2 regions of the Ensifer sp. 1H6 genome follow, and region 2 is predicted to be linked to the other one. Evidence: riboswitches for the same ligand, from Rfam matches in the RefSeq annotation. Region 2 holds a riboswitch; the other holds the start of a gene.
The links. A riboswitch is a leader RNA that binds a small molecule or an ion and turns the genes downstream of it on or off. The one in region 2 is predicted to bind FMN.
Positions count from the first base shown of each region.

Region 1: it holds a riboswitch for FMN, as region 2 does, so the genes downstream of both, BKP54_RS17825 (6,7-dimethyl-8-ribityllumazine synthase) here and BKP54_RS04925 (DMT family transporter) in region 2, are expected to answer to the same signal.

Region 1 covers NZ_MOAI01000014.1:85,225-93,065, forward strand. Annotated here, with positions in the region: gene BKP54_RS17795 (MurR/RpiR family transcriptional regulator) at 1-505, shown strand, start outside; gene BKP54_RS17800 (ABC transporter substrate-binding protein) at 693-1,796, shown strand; gene BKP54_RS17805 (ABC transporter permease subunit) at 2,079-2,954, shown strand; gene BKP54_RS17810 (ABC transporter permease) at 2,951-3,739, shown strand; gene BKP54_RS17815 (ABC transporter ATP-binding protein) at 3,744-4,805, shown strand; gene BKP54_RS17820 (TfoX/Sxy family protein) at 5,000-5,353, shown strand; FMN riboswitch at 5,520-5,669, shown strand; gene BKP54_RS17825 (6,7-dimethyl-8-ribityllumazine synthase) at 5,761-6,234, shown strand; gene BKP54_RS17830 (low temperature requirement protein A) at 6,475-7,752, opposite strand.
Region 2 covers NZ_MOAI01000003.1:90,063-97,903, forward strand. Annotated here, with positions in the region: gene BKP54_RS04920 (esterase-like activity of phytase family protein) at 1-1,339, opposite strand, end outside; gene BKP54_RS04925 (DMT family transporter) at 1,438-2,337, opposite strand; FMN riboswitch at 2,424-2,676, opposite strand; gene hupB (DNA-binding protein HupB) at 2,799-3,074, opposite strand; gene lon (endopeptidase La) at 3,297-5,717, opposite strand; gene clpX (ATP-dependent Clp protease ATP-binding subunit ClpX) at 6,096-7,373, opposite strand; gene clpP (ATP-dependent Clp endopeptidase proteolytic subunit ClpP) at 7,668-7,841, opposite strand, start outside.

The DNA of each region.
Region 1 (7,841 bases), on a different contig from region 2:
GCGCGAATTCGACGAGGCGGTCGCCCTTATCGCCGACCGCAAGCGCAACGTCTATCTGCTTGGCGGCCGCATCACCCGCGCCGTTGCCGATTATCTCTTCACCCATCTGCAGGTGATCCGCCCTGGTGTCACCGAAATCGCGTCGAATGCCAGCGCATGGCCACACTACGTGCTCGACATGCGCCACGGCGACGTGCTGATTCTCTTCGACATCCGCCGTTACGAGCAGGAAATGGAGACGCTGGCGAAATCGGCGCGCGAACGCGGCGTCGAGATCGTCCTCTTCACCGATCGCTGGAGCTCGCCGGTGGCAAAATCCGCCTCCAAGGTCTTCCGCTCGCAGATCGAGGTGCCCTCGGCCTGGGACAGTTCAGTGGTGATCCTGTTTCTGGTCGAGGCCCTGATCGAGGCCGTCCAGAGCACCAACTGGGACGCAACCCGCGACCGGATGAAGACGCTAGAGGGATTGTTCGATTCGACCCGCATCTTTCGCAAACCGGTTTAGGAGGAGTGGCCGGCACGTTCACGGAATTTTATGCACGTGTGTTTCAGTGAAGGCGCCGTGTCGAAAAAAGAATTGTTCTTCCAACGACATGCGCGGCGCGAACAGACAGATCGCTGTCACACAAGTTTCATCGCATCTCTTTAACAGCATCGCCGAAATTGACTGAAAACCCATAAGGAGAACGCCAGTGATTTCAACGACTCAACGCCTGCTCTCGCTTTCCACCGCCATGCTTCTGGCAACGACGGCCATCGCCGCTGCCGAGCCGAGCGAAGAGCTCATCGCCGCCGCCAAAAAGGAAGGCTCGCTGACCACCATCGCACTTCCGCACAACTGGTGCGGCTATGGCGACGTCATCGCAGGCTTCAAGGCCAAGTATGGCCTGGAAGTCAACGAGCTGAACCCGGATGCCGGTTCGGGCGACGAAATCGAAGCCATCAAGGCCAACAAGGGCAACACCGGCCCGCAGGCGCCTGACGTCATCGACGTCGGTCTCTCCTTCGGTCCGTCGGCCAAGGCCGAAGGCCTGATCCAGCCCTACAAGGTCTCCACTTGGGATTCGATCCCGGATTCGGCCAAGGACGCCGAAGGTTACTGGTACGGCGACTACTACGGCGTTCTCTCCTTCGTGGTGAACACCGACATCGTCAAGGACGTGCCGAAGGACTGGGCCGACCTGAAGAAGTCGGACTACGCCAACTCGGTCGCCATGGCCGGCGACCCGCGCGCCTCCAACCAGGCGGTTCAGGCCGTCTACGCCGCCGGCCTCGCCGCTGGCGAAACCGATGCCGTCAAGGCTGGTGAAACGGGCCTCGGCTTCTTCGCCGAAGTCAACAAGGCCGGCAACTTCGTTCCGGTTATCGGCAAGTCCGCCTCGCTCGCGCAGGGCTCGACCCCGGTCGTGATCGCCTGGGACTACAACGGCCTTTCCTGGCGCGACAGCCTCAACGGCAACCCGCCGGTTGAAGTCGTCGTTCCGGCTTCGGGCGTCGTCGCCGGCGTCTACGTCCAGGCGATCTCGGCCTACGCGCCGCACCCGAACGCGGCAAAGCTGTGGATGGAGTATCTTTATTCCGACGAAGGTCAGCTCGGCTGGCTGAAGGGCTATTGCCACCCGATCCGCTTCAACGACCTCGCCAAGAACGGCAAGATCCCGCAGGAACTGCTCGACAAGCTGCCGCCGGCAGCAGCCTACGAAAAGGCTGTCTTCCCGACGCTCGAAGAGCAGGCCAAGGGCAAGGAAGCGATTACCACCAAGTGGGATAGCGTCGTCGGCGCAAACGTGCAGTAATATCCATGACTTCCGCCTCTCCGCGCCTCGGCGCGGGGAGGTTTCCCTAAAGCGCGTCACGATCACCAGGATTCGCTTGCTGCGCTTTAAGGTCTTGTTTTTGCGCATGTCGTTGTCGCAAACCGCAACACGCTTTTGCGCGACATGGTTTAATCTCGTGCACAATTCCTTAGCTCGGTATCGATCTAAGGAATTTTGCAGCAAATCAAAGCGCTAAGGCGATCTTTGTGCGTTCATGCGGACGCGCAAAGGTCACTGCAAGCCTCGGGACAGAAAGCCTATATGAGCACCGCTTCACCGACCTTGATCAGCAAGCGAGCCGTCATCGACTGGCTCGGCATTGCCCCCTTCATGCTTTTCGCGCTGCTGTTCCTGATCATCCCGACGCTTTATCTCGTCACCGGCGCGTTCCTGACGCCCGATGGCAGCTTTACCTTCAAGAACATCGGCGATCTGTTCACGCCCTCGATCCTCAGCGCCTACTGGATCTCGATCCGGATCTCGATCGCGTCCTCGATCGGCGGCGCGCTGATCGGCTTCTTCCTCGCCTGGGCAATCGTGCTCGGCGGCGTGCCGACCTGGATCCGCTCGGGCCTCCTGACCTTTTCGGGCGTCGCCTCGAACTTCGCCGGCGTGCCGCTCGCCTTCGCCTTCCTCGCGACCCTCGGGCGCACCGGCCTCGTCACCGTCTTCCTGCGCGAATGGTTCGGCTTCAATCTCTATTCGACCGGCTTCAACCTGCTGTCGTTTTTCGGATTGACCATCACCTACATGTATTTCCAGATCCCGCTGATGGTGCTGATCCTGACGCCGGCGCTCGATGGTCTGAAGAAAGAATGGCGCGAAGCCTCTGAAATCCTTGGCGCCTCGACCTGGCAGTACTGGCGCATGGTGGCGCTGCCGATCCTGTGGCCGAGCCTGCTCGGCACCACGCTCCTGCTGTTTGCCAACGCCTTCGGCGCGATCGCCACGGCCTATGCCTTGACCGGGTCCTCGCTCAACATCGTGCCGATCCTGCTCTATGCGCAGATCCGCGGCGACGTGCTGCACAATCCGAACCTCGGCTATGCGCTGGCGCTCGGCATGATCGTCATCACCGGCATCTCGAACGTTCTCTATATCTGGCTGCGTATGCGCGCCGAACGGTGGCAGAAATGAAAGCACAACGTCTCGGCGCCTGGATCGCCATCGCCATCGGTGCAAGCTACTTCATCATCCCGCTGCTGGGCACGCTGGAATTCTCGCTGCGCATGCGCCGCGGCGAATACTCGTTCGACGCCTATCGCTCGGTCTTCTCCGACCTGCAGTTCCGCGAGACCTTCGGCTATTCGATGATGATGGCCGTGTTGACCATCGTCTTCGGCATGCTGCTGGTGGTGCCGACCGCCTATTGGGTCCGCCTTCGCCTGCCGCAGGTGCGCCCGATCATCGAATTCATCACCCTTCTGCCGCTGGTCATCCCGGCGATCGTCATCGTCTTCGGCTATCTGCGCCTCTACAACTCCTCGTCGTGGATCCCGCTGACCGGCTCGATCTCCGGCACCAATGCGCTGTTGATGTTCTCCTACATGACGCTGTCCCTGCCCTACATGTACCGGGCGGTCGATACCGCGATGCGGGCGATCGACGTCCGCACGCTGACGGAAGCCGCCGAAAGCCTCGGCGCCAAATGGCCGACGATCCTGTTTCGCTGCATCTTCCCCAACGTCATGAGTGGCGTGCTCTCCGGCGCCTTCATCACCTTTGCGATCGTCATGGGCGAATTCACCATGGCCGCGCTGCTCAACCGCCCGGCCTTCGGTCCGTACCTGCAGCTCGTCGGCGCCAACAAGGCCTATGAGCCTTCGGCGCTCGCGGTCATCGCATTCGCCATCACCTGGCTCAGCATGGGTCTGATCCAGCTCGTTTCCCGCATCCAGAAATCCGCTCCGGCCAAGGCTTGATCACATGGCATTCCTGACACTGAACAATATCCAGAAGTCCTTCGGCCCGGTTCAGGTCGTGCACAACTTCAACATGGTCATCGACAAGGGCGAGTTCGTTTCGTTCCTAGGCCCGTCAGGCTGCGGCAAGACGACGATCCTGCGCATGATCGCCGGCTTCGAGACGCCGTCGGGCGGCACGATCACCATCGACAGCAAGGACCAGGGAACGCTGAAGCCCAACCAGCGCAACATCGGCATGGTGTTCCAGGCCTATGCGCTGTTTCCCAACATGAACGTCAACGACAACGTCGCCTTCGGCCTGAAAGTCGCCGGGGCGCAGAAGTCGGAGATCGATACACGCGTCAAGCAGATGCTGAGCCTGATCAAGCTCGAGCACCTGGCCGACCGCTTCCCCTACCAGCTTTCCGGCGGCCAGCAGCAGCGCGTGGCGCTCGCGCGCGCCCTCGCCGTCAAGCCGCAGGTGCTGCTGCTCGACGAGCCGCTGTCGGCGCTCGACGCCAAGATCCGCGTGTCGCTGCGCGAGGAAATCCGCCAGATCCAGCAGCAGCTCGGCATCACCACTGTCTTCGTCACCCATGACCAGGAAGAAGCCCTGTCGATCTCCGACCGCATCGTCGTCATGAATTCCGGGCGAGCCGACCAGATCGGCACGCCGTTCGAGATCTACAACACCCCTGCGACCCGATTCGTCGCCTCCTTCGTCGGCACGCTCAACATCATCGAAGCCAAGGTCGCCGACCCGGCCGCCGGTGCTGTCACCATCGGCAACCAGCAGGTGTCGCTGAAGGAGCCGATCGCCGGCATGAAGGGTGGCGACAACATTTCGCTGGCGCTGCGCCCGGAGGCAGGCTCGATCGCCGACAGCGCCAGGGGCGACACCGCGCTGACCGGCGAGGTGGTTTCGACCAGCTTCCTCGGCTCGGTCATCCGCACCAAGCTGCGCATCGGCGGCGACGTCATCTCCTTCGACATGTTCAACGACCCCGGCCTGACGCCGCCGGCCTTCGGCTCGAACGTCACGCTCCGCTTTGCCGCCAAGGACCTGCTCGTCATCCGCGAGTAGATCTCCAGCGTCCCCCTACAGCGCGTGCGTCTTGTTACGCGCAAAGGTCGCTGTAGCGCTTTGAAGTGCTGCATGTTTTTATCCCTAAATCGAATAGGATTTAAGGAAACATGCAGTAGCTGCCTTGCACATGCCGTGGAGAGATTGCCTGAACCGTCGAATGAAAAACAGCGCATTTTGCACCGGCGGCCGCCATGACTAAAGCGCAGCCGAGTGCGTTCGTCACCCATATCCACGAAGAACTCGCGGATATCGGTCCCGTTGACATAGGCCGCTTCTTCGGCGGTTGGGCCTATCTTGTCGCTGATCGCCAGTTCGCCATCAGCATCAAGGATCGCCTCTATTTCAGGGTTGATCAGCCCCTGAGAGATGCGCTTCTCAGCGAAGGATGTCAGCCGTTCACCTACAACAAGGGCGGCAAACCGGTGGTCGTGCACCGCTACTACGAAGCACCGGTCACTTGCCTTGATGACAGGCAGGCGCTGCTCCATTGGTCCGCACGCGCGATCGCCGCCGAAGACGAAGCCCCGCGTCGCGTCCGCAGATAAATGTCTCGTGGCGGCGACGCGGCACGCGGCCGAGGTCAGACTACGGCGGCTCCCGACGGGAACAGATTTGTCCGGGAGCGATACGGCACGGAAAAAATCTGTCGCGATTTCCCGGATTTTCGTCGCGTCATGCGTTTGACCAGGCACGGCCGATCTATATAGTCGCTCTTGTTCTCAGGGCGGGGTGAAACTCCCCACCGGCGGTAGCGATCGAAAGATCGAAGCCCGCGAGCGCTTCGGAGGTCTACTTCGGAGGTCAGCAGATCCGGTCAGATTCCGGAGCCGACGGTCACAGTCCGGATGGAAGAGAGCAAGCAGGAACGTGGACCCCACACCGGGGTTTCGCGCGCGTGCATGTTCGCCCGACGGGAAAATTGGAAACGCCAAACCCTGGAAGGCTTGAGACCATGACTATTCTTTCCCACCCCACCGCCAAGATTGCGATTGTCCGTGCCCGCTGGCACGCCGACATCGTCGACCGCTGTGTCGATGCCTTCGTCGCCCAATGGACGAAGTTCGGCGGCAGTGCCGCCGACGTCGAGATCTTCGACGTGCCAGGCGCGCTGGAAATCCCGCTGCACGCGCAGAAGCTTGCCAGGACCGGCCGTTACGCCGCGATCCTCGGCACCGCCTTCGTCGTCGATGGCGGCATCTACCGCCATGACTTCGTCGCTGGCACGGTGCTCGACGGTATGATGCGCGTCCAGCTCGATACCGACGTGCCGGTGCTGTCGGCCGTGCTGACGCCGCACAATTTCCAGGAAAGCGCGCCGCTGATCGCCTTCTTCCGCGAACACTTCGTCGCCAAGGGCGAAGAAGCCGCCAATGCCTGCGCCCAGATCCTCGACGCCCGCGCCAAGCTGGCGCTGCTCAACGCCTGATCTGCTGGCGGGCCGCAAGCCCGCGCCGTATCCGGCCGCCACCCCTCATCCGGCCTGCCGGCCACCTTCTCCCCGCCTGCGGGGAGAAGGCTAGGGTGAGGGGCAAGGCTCGCTCAGCGCTCCGATGCGCAACCATCGAGCCGCTTCGCGGCGCCTGCTTGAATCAACCTCTGAACCACCTGAATCAAGCCGCCAGCAACAGCCGGCAAACCGCTGTTTCGAATAGCCAATTCCCGGCGTTCAATGCACCGGCTCTGCCTCATCAAGGCACCGTTCCAGCGCCGCCATCCGGTGGCGATGACCGACCGCCTCGAAACCGACGACGGTCACGAACGGCGCAAACATCAGAATGATCAGGCAGATCGCCATGTCGACGCCCGCCATCGCGGCCGCGATCGACGCCGCAAGCAGCAGCATCGTGCCGGCGAGCAGCCAGGCATGAAGCGGTTCCGACTGCCGCAGCAGATAGGCATACATGCCGTAGACCAGAGCGATATAGGCCGCGACCGGGACCGCCACCGTCAACACGGTCGCAAGCGACCCGATATGCGCCTTGTGCTCGATGTAATAGGCGGCGACATGCAGGCCCGCACCGGTCGCAACGATCGCGGCGAAAATGAACATGTGACCATAGCCCCAGACGAAGGAGCGTCTGCGGTGCACGTGCAGGACCTCGGCACTCGGCAACAGGAAATAGATCCACCACATGCCGAAGGTAAGCCCGGTGCCCGCAAGGCAGACGAGCGCCACGTCGAGGTTCCAGCCCTCCCCATCCACCACCGCCGTGATCGAGGCGACCGTGCCGACGACGCCTTCTCCGAGCGCGATGATTGCCAGAAGGCCGTAGCGTTCCGCAATATGGTGGGCATGCCAGGGCGTGCCGCCATGCCGCGTCTCGGCGATATAGGGCCCGAGCATCTCGATGACGGTGAGCGCCACGACCATGGCGAAGGTGACAACGATCGAGAAGTCGACGAAGATCTGCACGACCCAGCCGAGTTGCGCAACCGTGATCGCTACCACATAGGTCATGCAGGCCTGCCGTCGTGCCGGATCTTGGCCGGCGGCGCGCAGCCACTGGAAGATCATCGCCACCCGCATGACGACGTATCCGAGCACCATCACGCCATTGTCGAGATGGGCACCCTCGTCGACCGAGCGGAACATGGCGGGAAGGCCGATCGCCAGGATCAGCACGCCGACCATCTGCACCATGGTCACGCACCGGAACACCCAGTCGTCGGTGTCATAGGCGGAAGCAAACCAGGTGAAATTGATCCAGGCCCAGCAGATGGCGAAGCTGGCGAAGAAGAAGCCGATCAGCCCCGCCTTGAAATGTCCTTCGGCCATCAGATGCGCAAGCTGCGATGCCGCAAGGCTGAAGGCGATGACGAAGGTCAGGTCGAACAGAAGCTCGAGCGTCGTGGCTGTGCGGTGGTGTTCGTGCGTGTCGCGGCCGCTCATGCGCGCCAGGCGGTGGCTTCCGGCATGCGGCGGTGTCGTTGGGGCGTCGGGCATGGGGCGGCATTCCTCGCTGACGTGACGATATGCAAGCATGTTCAAATATTTACAGAAGCTTCGTCAAGCCGGCAGTGCCCCGGCGGTCT
Region 2 (7,841 bases):
CCACCGGCAGACCATCCTTGTCCGCCGAACGGATCTGCGGATAGGCGGCTTCACCTTCGCCACGCTCGTAGATCATCACATGCGAGCGAGCGCCGCCGTCTTCGCCGAGATCGACCTCGTTGGCGGTCGCAAGCAGATTGCGCGACGGGATCGCGACGGCACCCTCCGGCGAGATGCCCGACGGCAGCAATTGCAGCAGTTCCGGCTCGGCGCCGGTGTCCTTGTAAACGCCGACGACGGATGCACGTTCGGCAAGCACGAAGAACAGATTGTCTTCGCCGAACTTGGCAGCCTCGAGGCCTTCCGGCTCGACGCCCTTGGCCGACGAGCGCTTCTCGGGATAGTGGCCGATCGAAGCGATCTCGTGTTCGAAACTCGCACCCGATTCGAACAGGACCTTACCGGCCGTATCGAAGATGGTGAAGCCGCGCGAACCGCCCTCATAGTCACCTTCGTTGGCGACGACGATGCGATTGTCGTCGAGCCACTTGACGGCGTCAGGCTCGCGCTTGCGGCCCGGTTGCTCGTCCATGAAGGCGATGGCGCCGTCACGCTTGGCGTCGATGTCCCTAAGGTCGACCGCGCCAGCGGAGAAATGCGTCTTTACCGTCGCCGACTTGCCGTCGATGATGACGATGTGGTTGTTCTCCTGCAGCGTCAGCGCAATCTCGTCCTTGCCGTTGAAGGACACGAATTCCGGCTCCGGGTCGTCGCCTGCAACCTCGGCAAGACCGGTGAGGGTCACGTGCTTGATCGTCGCGCAATCGGCACCACCATCCTTCAGAGACAGGATCACCAGGTCGCCGGCAGGCATCTGCGGGATCTTGCCGTCGTTGACCTCTTCATCGCGCTCATTCTCGATCGCGATCGCAGCAATGGTCCGGTCCTTGTTGACCGCGACGGAGTCCGGCTGGCCGCCGAGATCGCAGGTCGACTCGACCTTCTTCGAGGCAACGTCGACGGTAGCGAGAAAGCCGGAAGGCTTGGTGAAGCTTTCGCGTGTGTTGACCGCGATCAGGGCCTTGGTACCGGCGACGGTTACCGAGGTCGGCTCGCCATCGAACGACACGATACCGGCCGCCTTCGGCGCCTTGGCGTCGGTGATATCGATAAGGCCGATGCGCTTGCCCGGGCTATCGGAATAGATCAGCGTATTGCCGTCTTCGGTGGCGGTAATGATTTCCGCGGATGTCGCGTCCTTGCGGGCATCGCCCTCCGGCAGATTGTCGGCAACGGCGAAGGACGCAATACGATTGAACACCGGTTCGGCGGCAGCCGGAAAGGCAACGGACGCAAGAAGTATGGCGGCAAGTGCCGTTCTGCATGATGAAATGGTCATGAAAAATCCCCCATGTCGAATATTCAAAACAAGGGGGTTCTGCGGGATGGCGATGACAGGCGCATGACAGTCTCGCGCCTTTGTTGTGCAGCGTTGTCTTACGCGGTCGCGCGCTCGCGTTTCATCTCGTTGCGCATGATGAAAAGCGAGGCGCCGAGGATCAGGACCGCCCCCAGCCACAGATAGCCGCTCGGCGCATAACCGAAGACGAGCCAGCCGGCGAGAACGTTGAGCGGTAGCTTGAGATCGTCGAAAGGCTGCACATACGCTGCGTCTGCGACGGTATAGGCAAGCGTCAACAGATACTGTGCCACCACGGTCAAAAGCCCCGCCAGCACCAATAGCGCAAGGATAGTTCCACTCGGCACGACAAACCCTGCCGACAGCGCCAGCACACCATTGATCGGCGTCAGAAGCACGAGCAACCAGACCGTTATCGTCTCAGGGCGCTCGATGCCTGTCAGGCTCTTGGTGATCAGCGACGCCGCCCCCCAGAGCAGCGCCGAGAAAACCGGCAGCAGCGCTGCCCAGGTGAAGCTTTCCGACCAGGGCTGCAGGATGATCGTGGCGCCGGCAAAGCCGACTGCCGCCGCTGCCCAGCGTGCCGGACCAACGCGTTCGCCCAGGAAGAGCCGCGCACCAAGAATGATGAAAAATGGCGATGTCATCACCAGCGCGATCGCCTGCCAGATCGGAACAGAAGCCAGGCCCGAAACCCAGGCCCCTACGCCGAGCGCCGCAAAGGCAACGCGAATGACGTGACGCCAGGGGTAATCGGTGCGCATGGCCGACAGGCCGGCGCGAAACAGGAACGGCAGGGAGAAGACGAGTGCAAATGCATATTGCCAGAAGGCAGTCGAGGTGGCGGAAAAGCCGAGTTGCATCGTCATCCATTGCGTGACGACATTCAGGAGAGCAAAGGCGACGCCGGCCAGTATCATCCAGGCCGCACCGGCCATGGCACGGGAGGTGAAAAGTGCTTGGGTCGTCTCGCTCATGTCCTTCATCCGCAAACAGGGACCTACACAAATCAGGACACATGAGCGCAGGATGCGACGACGGACCGCCCGCCCGTCGCACCCACGATCATTCTCTTTCATCCGGACTGTGACCGTCGGCTCCGGAATCGCACCGGATCTGCTAACCTTCCGACACGACAGCGCCTGAAGTGCTCGCGGGCTTGGGCCTGCTGCATAATTCCTTAAATCCAATCCGATTTAAGGAGAAAATTATGCAGCAGCTTTCAAGTGTCACAGCGTCCGTTGCGCGTCATATTTGACGCGCGGCGCTGAGCCCTTACCGCCGGTGGGGAGTTTCACCCCGCCCTGAGAACAGGGCTGAGCCGTAGACCAAAGACCGCGCTGCTGCAAGGGCAGCCGAAACGCAAAAGGGTCCGGCGTGAACCGAACCCTTCAAGACTTGGACGGCCGGCCTCGTATCCGGCCGTCAAGCAAACCTATCAGCCGTTAACGGCATCCTTCAGGCCCTTGCCGGCCGTGAACTTCGGAACGTTGCGTGCCGGGATGTCAACTTCAGCGCCCGTGGACGGGTTGCGGCCCTTGGAGGCTTCGCGACGCGAAACGGAGAAGTTGCCGAAACCGACGAGGCGAATGTCGCCACCGTCCTTAAGTTCAGCCTGGATGGTCTCGAAAACTGCATCAACTGCGGAAGATGCGTCGGTCTTGGAAAGTCCGGCCTTCTCAGCAACGGCAGACACGAGCTCATTTTTGTTCATGTTTCCACCCCTTTCAAAATGGTTCGAAACGACTGTGTTTTTAAGCCGCGGCGGCTTGCGCATCGCCCGCGTCTTGCCATTCCCAATTGCGCCTAATCCCTTGGAATGCAAGGCTTGCAGCATGCTTTTACAACAAAAAAGACCGGCCAGAGGCCGGTCTTCCTTGTTTTTCTGCCAAATGGGCCTGACGGGAACACAATTGCACCCGCCCGGTCCTGTCAATCAGTGGGCGATGGAAGCGCCCGCTTCGTCCTGCGAATCAACCGCGGCGACGGTTGCCGGCTCATTTGCCGGGTCCCATTCGATCGGCTCCGGGACGCGGACCAGAGCGTGCTCGAGCACTTCACCCATCCGCGAAACGGGGATGATCTCCAGCACGTTCTTCACGTTGTCCGGGATCTCGGCGAGATCCTTGGCGTTTTCCTCGGGGATCAGCACCTTCTTGATGCCGCCGCGAACGGCCGCCAGCAGTTTTTCCTTCAGTCCTCCGATCGGCAGCACGCGGCCGCGAAGGGTGATCTCACCCGTCATCGCCACGTCCTTGGAGATCGGAATACCGGTCATGACAGAGACGATCGCTGTTGCCATGGCAACACCGGCCGACGGGCCATCCTTGGGCGTCGCGCCTTCCGGCAAGTGCACGTGGATGTCGCGCTTGTCGAACAGCGGCGGCTCAATGCCGAAGTCGATCGCCCGCGAGCGGACATAGGATGCCGCCGCCGAAATCGATTCCTTCATCACGTCGCGCAGGTTGCCGGTGACGGTCATGCGGCCCTTGCCGGGCATCATGACGCCTTCGATCGTCAGCAGTTCGCCGCCGACCTCGGTCCAGGCAAGACCTGTGACCACACCGACCTGATCGTCGCGTTCGGCTTCGCCGTGACGATAACGCGGTACGCCAAGGTAGTCCTGGATGTTGCCGGCAGTGACTGCCACTGCCTTGGCCTTGCCCTTGATGATCTCGGTTACCGCCTTGCGGGCGAGCTTCATCAGTTCGCGCTCGAAGTTACGAACGCCGGCTTCGCGTGTGTAGGTCTGGATGATCGCCATCAGCGCACCGTCGGTGACCGAAAACTCTTTCGGCTGCAGCGCGTGATCGCGGATCGCCTTCGGCAGCAGGTGCCGCTTGGCGATTTCCAGCTTTTCCTCTTCGGTGTAGCCGGCAATACGGATCACTTCCATGCGGTCCATCAGCGGCGCCGGAATGTTCAGCGTGTTCGCCGTGGTGATGAACATCACGTTGGACAGATCGTATTCGACTTCAAGGTAGTGATCCATGAAGGTCGAGTTCTGTTCTGGATCCAGCACCTCCAGCAGAGCCGAGGACGGGTCGCCACGGAAGTCCTGGCCCATCTTGTCGATCTCGTCGAACAGGAAGAGCGGGTTGGACTTCTTCGCCTTCTTCATCGACTGGACGACCTTGCCGGGCATCGAGCCAATGTAGGTGCGGCGGTGACCGCGGATTTCGGCTTCGTCACGAACGCCACCCAGCGCCATGCGCACGTATTCGCGGCCGGTCGCCTTGGCGATCGACTTGGCAAGCGAAGTCTTGCCGACGCCCGGAGGGCCGACGAGGCACAGGATCGGGCCTTTGATCTTCGTCGAACGGGCCTGGACGGCGAGATATTCGACGATGCGCTCCTTGACCTTGTCGAGGCCGAAGTGATCGACGTTGAGCACTTCCTCGGCATGGTTCAGATCGGTCTTGATCTTGGACTTCTTGCCCCACGGCATGCCAAGCAGCCAATCCAGATAGTTGCGCACGACGGTTGCTTCCGCCGACATCGGGCTCATCTGGCGCAGCTTCTTCAGCTCGGCGTCGGCCTTTTCGCGCGCTTCCTTGGAAAGCTTGGTCTTGGCGATGCGCTCTTCGATTTCGGCCATCTCGTCGCGGCCGTCTTCACCGTCGCCGAGTTCCTTCTGGATCGCCTTCATCTGTTCGTTGAGGTAGTACTCGCGTTGGGTCTTCTCCATCTGGCGCTTGACGCGCGAACGGATACGCTTTTCCACCTGCAGGACGGAGATCTCACCTTCCATGAAGCCGAGCGCCTTTTCCAGGCGCATCTTCACGCTGGTGGTTTCCAGCATTTCCTGCTTTTCGACGATCTTGATCGATAGATGCGATGCGACGGTGTCGGCAAGCTTCGAATAATCTTCGATCTGGCTCGCGACGCCGACGACTTCCGGAGAAATCTTCTTGTTGAGTTTCACGTAGCTTTCGAATTCGGAGACGACCGAGCGGCTGAGCGCCTCGATCTCGACCGGATCTTCTTCCGGCTCGTCGAGCGCCTGTGCGGACGCTTCGTAGAATTCTTCGCGCGGCGTGTAGCTGTCGATCTTGGCGCGCGTGCGCCCTTCGACCAGCACCTTGACGGTGCCGTCGGGCAGCTTCAGGAGCTGCAGGACATTGGCAATCGTGCCCACCTGGTAGATCGCCGAGGCTTCCGGATCGTCGTCCGTCGCGTTGATCTGGGTGGCAAGCATGATCTGCTTGTCGGTCCCCATGACTTCTTCAAGCGCACGGATGGACTTTTCACGGCCGACAAAGAGCGGCACGATCATGTGCGGGAAGACTACAATGTCGCGAAGCGGCAAGACCGGATAGGTCGCGCTTTCAGTCGCCGGAGACGTTTTGCTCGTCATGTCATTTCCTTTCCGTCCCGATTTCGGGCCCGTTCCCGGGAGCCACAGCGGCACTCCCGGTTGTCATATTTTCCACATGAAAGTGGAGTGCTAGAGAGTCCTTTTCAAGGCTCGCCGCAACATCCACCATCAGTGGCCGGGTCCTTCTGACTACGCTTTATTGCTGTTGCGTACCTTGCGACGGAAAACGAGGCTTCAAGGATATGCAACGGCCGAGGCCCTCTACTGAATCGTCACATCATTGCGTTGTTAAGACACTTTAGCAACAACCGAATTGTTAAATCGTCCCCCGCGCAAGCCATCTCAACAACTAAGTGCAAGGCCATGAAAAAGCCCGCACGAGGCGGGCTTTTTCAGGTCCGATCTGTGGGCCTGCGATCAGGCCGAAACGTTCGCCTTCTCTTCCGAGCGCTCGGAATAGATGTAGAGCGGCCGCGCCGCACCCTTCACCACCTCGTCGGAGATCACGACTTCGCGAACGCCTTCGAGCGTCGGCAGCTCGAACATCGTGTCGAGCAGGATCTTTTCCATGATCGAGCGCAGGCCACGGGCGCCGGTCTTGCGCACGATGGCGCGACGGGCGATCTCGCGCAGCGCGTCCTCGTGGAAGGTCAGTTCGACGTCCTCCATCTCGAACAGCCGCTGGTACTGCTTGATCAGAGCGTTCTTCGGCTCGGACAGGATCTGGATCAGCGCGTCCTCATCGAGGTCTTCGAGCGTTGCCAGAACCGGCAGACGGCCGATGAATTCCGGGATCAGGCCGAACTTAACCAGATCTTCCGGCTCGAGTTCGCGCAGAACTTCGCCGACGCGGCGATCTTCCGGCGAGCGAACCGTCGCGCCGAAACCGATCGACGTCTTCTCGCCACGGGCGGAGATGATCTTATCGAGGCCGGCGAAGGCGCCGCCGCAGATGAACAGGATATTGGTGGTATCCACCTGCAGGAATTCCTGCTGAGGATGCTTGCGGCCACCCTGAGGCGGCACCGAAGCAACAGTGCCTTCCATGATCTTCAAGAGCGCCTGCTGCACGCCCTCACCGGAAACGTCACGGGTGATCGACGGGTTGTCGGATTTGCGCGAGATCTTGTCGACTTCGTCAATGTAGACGATGCCGCGCTGGGCGCGCTCGACATTGTAGTCGGCAGCCTGCAGCAGCTTCAGGATGATGTTTTCGACGTCTTCACCGACATAGCCGGCTTCCGTCAGCGTCGTCGCATCGGCCATCGTGAAGGGCACGTCGATGATGCGTGCAAGCGTCTGTGCGAGATAGGTCTTGCCGCAACCGGTCGGGCCGACGAGCATGATGTTCGACTTCGCCAGCTCCACATCGCTGCCCTTGGCCGCATGGGCCAGACGCTTGTAGTGGTTGTGCACGGCGACCGAAAGAATGCGCTTCGCCTGCTGCTGGCCGATGACGTACTCGTCGAGGACCTTGATGATTTCCTGGGGGGTCGGAACGCCATCGCGGGACTTGACCATCGAGGTCTTGTTCTCTTCGCGAATGATGTCCATGCAGAGCTCGACGCATTCATCGCAGATGAAGACCGTCGGTCCGGCAATCAGTTTGCGGACTTCGTGCTGGCTCTTGCCGCAAAACGAACAATAAAGCGTATTCTTCGAGTCACCGCCGTTGCTACCGCTGACCTTGCTCATTTCCATTTCCTTCCAGCACGCCGGACATCTTCGGAAAAGATATCACGGACCACTCAATTCGCCCCGCGCAAAGACCTGCGCCGCATTAAGAGGGCTTCCGGGAGTACTCACCGTATCAGGGCATTTTGCCCAAGATTCGGCCGCAACGACTCTCCCACCTAACTCTGAACCCTATGTCTTCACAGCTCAATAGAACATTAAGGGGTCATCTTAGCGGCTTTACCCCCTCGATAAAGCCCTTTCACCATTACAATTGTGTCACAATTGCATCTATCGTGACACAAAAGCGCGTTATCACGCCTGCTCTGCAGCCTCGATCGCTTCGCGCGACGTGATGACCTTGTCGATCAGACCCCAGTCGAGCGCTTCGTCGGAACTCATGAAATGGTCGCGATCGAGCGTCTGTTCAACCTCTTCGTAGGTCCGGCCGCAATGCTTGACGTAAACCTCGTTCAGGCGCCGCTTCAT